Victivallis sp. Marseille-Q1083: one gene and its partner. The protein of the gene in region 1 interacts with the protein of each later gene in a pairwise test. Links are inferred from orthologs where the notes say so. Each region holds a gene or a part of one and is shown on either strand. Other genes may lie near its edges.

Evidence for each region.
Region 2: the proteins of HWX74_RS05530 (region 1) and HWX74_RS15320 interact in binary tests that used the Escherichia coli proteins (3 or more experiments, as listed by UniProt). The link is inferred for Victivallis sp. Marseille-Q1083 from one-to-one orthologs.

Annotation. Positions count from the first base shown.
Region 1 is NZ_CAHJXL010000001.1:1,402,682-1,405,947, forward strand. What follows is about bases 50-2,999. They hold HWX74_RS05530 (NAD(P)H-hydrate dehydratase), read right to left. Parts: upstream 2,318-2,999; coding sequence 782-2,317; downstream 50-781. Other genes in these bases: HWX74_RS05525 (DMT family transporter), read right to left, coding at 50-629; HWX74_RS05535 (hypothetical protein), read right to left, coding at 2,399-2,701; HWX74_RS05540 (phosphoribosyltransferase), read right to left, coding at 2,849-2,999. Outside these bases: more of HWX74_RS05525, read right to left, coding at 1-49; more of HWX74_RS05540, read right to left, coding at 3,000-3,266. UniProt on the Escherichia coli protein: Bifunctional enzyme that catalyzes the epimerization of the S- and R-forms of NAD(P)HX and the dehydration of the S-form of NAD(P)HX at the expense of ADP, which is converted to AMP.
Region 2 is NZ_CAHJXL010000001.1:3,699,786-3,703,052, forward strand. The notes cover bases 162-3,112. They hold HWX74_RS15320 (RNA methyltransferase), read left to right. Parts: upstream 162-1,203; coding sequence 1,204-2,022; downstream 2,023-3,112. Other genes in these bases: HWX74_RS15310 (glycosyltransferase family 39 protein), read right to left, coding at 162-234; HWX74_RS15315 (glycosyltransferase family 2 protein), read right to left, coding at 248-1,030; HWX74_RS15325 (glycosyltransferase family 4 protein), read left to right, coding at 2,026-3,112. Outside these bases: more of HWX74_RS15310, read right to left, coding at 1-161; more of HWX74_RS15325, read left to right, coding at 3,113-3,177; HWX74_RS15330 (polyphosphate kinase 2 family protein), read right to left, coding at 3,190-3,267. UniProt on the Escherichia coli protein: Specifically methylates the ribose of guanosine 2251 in 23S rRNA.

The DNA of each region.
Region 1 (3,266 bases):
CAGGAGGGCACCACCTGCAATCCGAGGCAGAAATCCAGCCGGACAATATAGATGGACAGCCCGAACAGCAATGAATAAAACGTCAGCTTGGCGCCCGACAGATTTTTCAATGCGGACTGCTTGACCCCGACGATATAAATCGCATAGGAAAGCGCCGACAGTATGACCAGCAGAATGCCGGCAAAGCTCAACGGTCCGCCATCGCCGCCCCGGTACAGCAATGCAATCCCGGACAATGCCAGCACGATGCTGGCCACCGTCACCGGAGTGGCTTTCTCATGGAAAAACAACGCCATGATGACCGCCACCATCACCGGATAGACAAAAAGAATGGTCGAAGCGATGCCGGCATCCATATGCCGGTAACTGAGGAACAGAAACAGCGAAGAGGCCGCAAACAGCAAACCGGCGATCACCAGCGGCAGAATTTCGTTTCCGTTCAACCGGAAGGATTGTCGCTGCAGTTTCATCCAGATCCCCAGCATGACAATCGCCAATGTATAACGGTAGAACAACACGGAATCGGCATTCAAGCCTTCGCGGTACAACGGCAACGCGAAAAGCGGATTCATCCCGTAAGTGGCCGCGGCAACGGCGCCGAACAAAAATCCTTTGACCTTATCGCTCATAGCGGCCTTTCCAAATTTCAGGAATAAAAAAAGGAGAGTCCCTCCGTCGTGATGATCGAAGAACTCCCGATAGAATGCTATTAAAGATACATCCGGTTCCGGCTTCCGTCAAATGCGGTATTCTTTCTCCGGCCAGCTCCGGAACGGGTCTTTCAGAAAACTCCGGCCGTAAGCTGCCGGAGCGCCGTCCGGATCAACTGCGGCAAGTCGTCGGCCATCAAACCAGGACCGCCGATTTCACCGGCCAGGCCATGCAGAAAAACCGCCCGCACCGTCGAAGCGAAGCCGTCCCCCTCCAGCAGCGCCGCCGTCACTCCGGTCAGACAATCGCCGGAGCCGGCGGTAGCCAACGCCGGTGAACCGCTGGAATTGAAGCTGATCCGGCCATCCGGTCCGGCAACCACACTCAAGTTGCCCTTCAGCACCACCACCGCCTGCAACCTGGCGGCAAGTACTTTGGCGGCCCGGCAGCGCCAGTGTTCATCCTCCGGTACCGCCAGCCGCAACCCCTGCAGCAATCGCCGCATTTCCCCCGGATGGGGCGTCAACACCCGGACCGCGCCGGCCGGGCGCGAGTCCCACAATTCCGGCGACTGCGCCAACTGGTTCAGCGCATCGGCATCGAGGACCACCGGCAACGGCAGCGCCAATACCGCCGCCAGAAAATCCTTCATCCCGGCCGCGTTTCCCAGTCCGGGTCCGACGGCGATAACGCTGCTCAGCCGGGCCAATTCCAGCATGGAAGCGACACTGGCGGCATTGAAATCCGCCTTGCCGCCGGCCGGCAGCCGCCGGACGATCAATGCCGCCGGCAACGGAGTCAAGCCGCCGGACAGCTCCGGCAATCCGAGCCGGACCAGTCCGGCGCCGCTGCGCAGCGCGGCGACGGCGCTCAACACCGGCGCGCCATAATATTCGCCGCTGCCGCCGAGCACCAATACCCGCGCGCGGGTATTCTTGTGCGCATCGACCGGCAACGGCTTCAACTGCCCGGCAATTTCGGCGGCAAACACCATCTGCGGCGCCCCGTCAACGGCCGTACCATCCGCCGGCAAAGTCAATGGAGCCAGGCGCAGCAAACCGCACTGCTGCGGTCCGCGCCGGAGCAACTGCCCAATCTTCGGATGGCCGATCATGACGGTCATCGTCGCCTGAATGCAGCAATTTTCGCAAATTCCGGTATCGCAGTTCAACCCGGACGGAGTATCAAGCGCCACCACCGGCAATCCCGCCCGGTTGACAACCTCGATGTAATTTTCAAACGGCGGCCGGACCGCACCGGCAACGCCGGTGCCCAGCAAAGCATCGACGATCAAATCGCCCCGCCGCAAATCGCCGGAGGAAAGGCGTTCCGGCTGAAGGACTTCAACGGATGACGGCAGATTATCGGCATAATGACGGGCCGTTGCCGTCAATTCCGACGCCGCGAACGGAGTAATCACAGTGACGGGCAACGGCAACAATTCCATCAAACGTCCGGCAACGACATAACCGTCGCCGCCGTTGTTGCCTTTGCCGCAAAGCACCACCACCCGCCGCAAAGCCCCCGGCAATTGACTCCGGCAGAAGCCGGCAATCACTTCAGCGGCATTGTTTCCGGCCTCGCCCATCAAGATTTCCGGCGTCGTTCCGGCGGCAAACGCCGCCGCTTCCAGCGCCCGCATCTGTTCAACGGTTACCACCCGCACGGCTCGACTTCCTCCTTTTCAAAATAAAAAAACCGGTGCGCTGCCCACACCGGCAAGGAAACACTTTTATGATAAGGCGGCTCAGTTGCCGTTCTTCTCATCGGCGGCATTGATGGTCTCTTCGATGATCTCGGCAATCATGCCGGATTTTTGCACTTCCAGCATCTCGATCGTCAGCCGGTTGGTCCGCTGCTGCTCCAGCGTGAACTCGGTAACCTCGGCCTGCAGTTTCTTCAACTGCGACACCAGTCCGAGCAAATCGGATTCCAACGTATTCTTGAGCTCCAGAAATTGCTTGCAGAATTTGAAAAACTTATAGAGAGCGACCAGCAGTATAATCCACGTAATTCCAACGGCAATCACGACCAGATAATGAGGCGACATTGTGATAACACTCCTGCTTGATTCTTTTGATAAATTTCCTGAAACCCTGCCATGCCATAAAATAAAACCGGTTACGGAAGATTACAATATGAAACCGCAAACTTTCGTTATCTTTTTTCCGGCAGCGGCAGCGAACTATATATCAAATTACAGTGTTTCTTCTCCGGCGTCCAATACGGCAATATAGGGCAGTTGCCGGAACAATTCCCGCGAATCCAGGCCGTAACCGACCACATAGCAATCGGCGACGGCAAACCCGCGCCAATCGGCCCGCCGCACTACCGCGGCCGACCGCGGCCGGTCTTTTTCCAGCAGCACACAGGTTCGAACGCTGGCGGCCGCCCGCCGGCGGAACAACCCGACAATACCGCCCAGCGTCAAACCGGTGTCCAGCACATCGTCGAGAATCAGCACATGCCGGCCGGCGACCGGCAGCTTGACGTCGGCGCGAATTTCCAGACGCCCGCTGCTGCGGTCATCGCAATAACTGCCGGCCGCGAAAGTGTCGCACTGCAGTTCGGGCAACTGCAGATGGCGCAGCAAATCGGCGGCGAAAAACAACGCC
Region 2 (3,267 bases), 2.3 Mb from region 1 along the record:
GCCGCCCCAACTGGCCAGGTACATGAAATAGACCATCGTCGACGGATAATCGGTGTACGGTTTGCCGTACAGCGTAGGAAACAAACCGAGGCCGTATTGGCCGATTTCGGCCGTGAACAGCGCGAAACGGCAGTTGATCCGGATGATTTCGGCGGAATATAAGCCGGTGGTGAAGGCGCACAGCGCGCAAAAAAAGATCAACAGCGGAATTTTACATTTGGATGGAATAATCATTAACGTTTCCAATTCATTTCATTGTCCGGTCCAGCGAATCGTCTGCCAGGATTGCCCGGTAATCCAATGCGTCCAGAGCCCGGCGGATGCGGCGGCGGGCGGCGGGAGTGCCGGTTTTCTTGCCGGCGATGGCCGGGTTGAGCACCATCGTGGCGTGATTCAGATGGCATAGATAGCGCATCAGTTCGGCCGGCTCGAGAAAAATCATCCGATAGCCCTGTTCCACCAGTTTGCGGTGCAGGGAGCGGCCGGCGGTATCGCCGTCGAAAAAACCGTCGGTATATTTCCGGATCAGTTCGGTTCGATACAATGCGCAGTGGCTGCGCAGGTAGCGGCCGTCCCGTTCCGATTCCGGCGGGCGCCGGAACCAGGTTTCCAACTGTTTGCCCAGCCGTTTCAGCGGCGATTGGATTTCCAGTTTCCAACTGCCGACGCCGGCGATGCGTTCCTCCGCTTCCAAGCGGCCGAGCAGATAATCCAGCCAGCGGTCGGAACGGATGATCGTATCGGTATGAATGGACAGAACGTAAGGGGTATCCACCTGCTGCAGCCCCAAATCCAGTGCCCGGGCATGCATTGCCGCCGGCGTTTCCCCGGCCGAACCGGGCCGCTCGATCAGGGTAATGTTGCGCAAACTCCGCAGGTAGTCGATGGAGTCATCATGGGAATTGTTGTCGACGACGATAACCCGGATGCGTTCGGGCGGCGTATGCTTCCACAACGAACGCAGGCATAACTTGGTCAGCTCCGGAGTTTGGTATTGAACGATTAAAACGGTTAACTTACATTCAGCCATATGATTTCCTAAACAAAAATATTGCGAAACCATAAAATACCGCCGCAAACGTTTTTTGCCAATTTTCCCGGCGCCGTTCCGGGGGGAAAAATATGGTTTTTTTTTGCAAACCAACGAAATCGTGTTATCTTTAATACGCTGCAGGATGCAATTTTTTTTGGGAAAGAGATTTTATGAATGTCACTCGGATAACCAGCACCGGCAACGCCGCCGTCAAACATGTCTGCCGGCTGCGGGAGCGCCGCGACCGCGAAAAAGAGCAGTTGACGGTGCTGGAAGGCTACCGGGAACTGACTCGGGCCAGGGAGTACGGTCTGGAGTTGACGGAGTGTTTTTTCGCTCCGGAAATGTTCCTGGGCAGCAATGAATATCCGCTGCTGGAGGCCCTGGCGGCCGCCGGGGTGAAGCTGTTCGAAGTTCCACCGTTCCTGCTGGCCAAAATGGCTTACCGCGACCGGCCGGAAGGGCTGATTGCGGTGGCGAAGATGAAACGGCATACGCTGGCGGATATTCCGGTGCGGCCGGATGGTCTGTACCTGGTGGCGGAAGCGGTCGAAAAACCGGGCAATCTGGGCAGCATTCTGCGTTCGGCCGATGCGGCCGGCGTTGACGGCCTGATCATTTGCGACAAATGCACCGATATTTACAATCCGAACGTCATCCGGGCCAGCACCGGCGCCTTGTTTTCGGTGCCGCTGGCGGAGGCGGCCAGTGCCGAGGCGTTGGCCTGGCTGCGTGCCAACCGGATCGCCACGCTGGCGGCGACTCCGCATGCGGAGCAGATTTTCACCGAAGTTGACATGGTTCAACCGGTGGCGATCGTCGTCGGCACCGAGCAGGTCGGATTGACGCAGTTGTGGCTGGAGGAAGCGGATATCGCCGTCCGGATTCCGATGCTCGGCAAAATCGATTCCTTGAATGTCGCGACGGCGACGACGATTCTGTTGTATGAAGCGGCCAGGCAGCGCAACTGGCGGGTCGCGCAGGATTGAACGATGAGAATTGCCCTGTTGAAAATCAAATTTCACCCGGAACGGGAGCGCGGGGATTATTCCGGTCTCTTCGTCGACGAAATGCTGCAGCGCGGTCATCAGATCCTGATTTTCGCCGAAAGCTTTCTGGCCGACGAGAGCCATCGCTGCCGGTGGATCAAAATTCCGCGCAGTACCGGCTGGGCCAGGAACAACGGCTTTCACCGCCATGTTCAGCGTGAATTGGAGGCGGTGCGCCGGCATGAGCCGGTCGATGTGGTTTATGCGCTGAACCGTACCTGGCCGGCCGATGTCGCCAATGTGCCGCTGCCGCTGCATGCGGAGTATCTGCGGTCGCTCGGGGGTATTTTTCGGCGTTTTTCGCCCCGCAACCTGTCCATCTCGCGGCTGGAAAAAAACGTGTTCCGACCCGGGCATCTCGGTTATGCGCTGGTCAACTCCGCTTATCAGCAGCAGAACCTGATGGCAAACTATCAGTTCCCGGTCGAGCGCGTCGTCATCCTGCGCAATATCTTGAATTTTGAAGCCTGTTATCCGGCGACCGCGGCCGAAAAAACCGGTTCCCGTATCGCGGCCCGGCTTGACCGGAAATTCATCATCGCGTTTGCGGCGTCCCGTTTCGCTCCGAGCGGGCTGGACAATGCCGTCAATTTGCTGGCCGCGCTGCCGGACGCGCTGCGGCGGGAGACGTTGCTGCTGGTCATCGGCGACGACCGGCGGGAGCCGTTCCTGGCGCAGGCGGAACGCTGCGGCGTCAGTGACGATATCGTCTGGGTCGGCGGCAGCAGCGCTGAAGAATTGCGTGATTATTTGATCGCTGCGGATCTGTTTCTCTACCCGGGCAACTGCGGCGGCTGCGACGACCGCTTCGCGTTGCAGGCGATGGGGTGCGGTTTGCCGCTGTTGTGCAGCAGCCGCAACGGCGTGGCGGAACTGGTTCAGGAAAATCGCAACGGGATTGTCATCGACGAGCCGAAGGATGTCGAGCGGATGGCCCGCTGGCTGGCCACCTTCCTGCAATTGCCGCAAACGGCGCGGGAGCAGTACGGGGCCGCCGCGATGGAAACGGTCAAACCGTTCACCCGCGAAAATCATTTCAACCAGTTGGAAACGTTGTTCCGGAAAATTGTCGAATCCCGCACTGCCGGCAAATGATTGATTGCGTTCTCAATCCCGCTTGCCGGTCGCGTCGCGATATTTCGCCAGTTCCGTTTCCGCCAGCGTCCGGATTTTGTCCAGATCGAC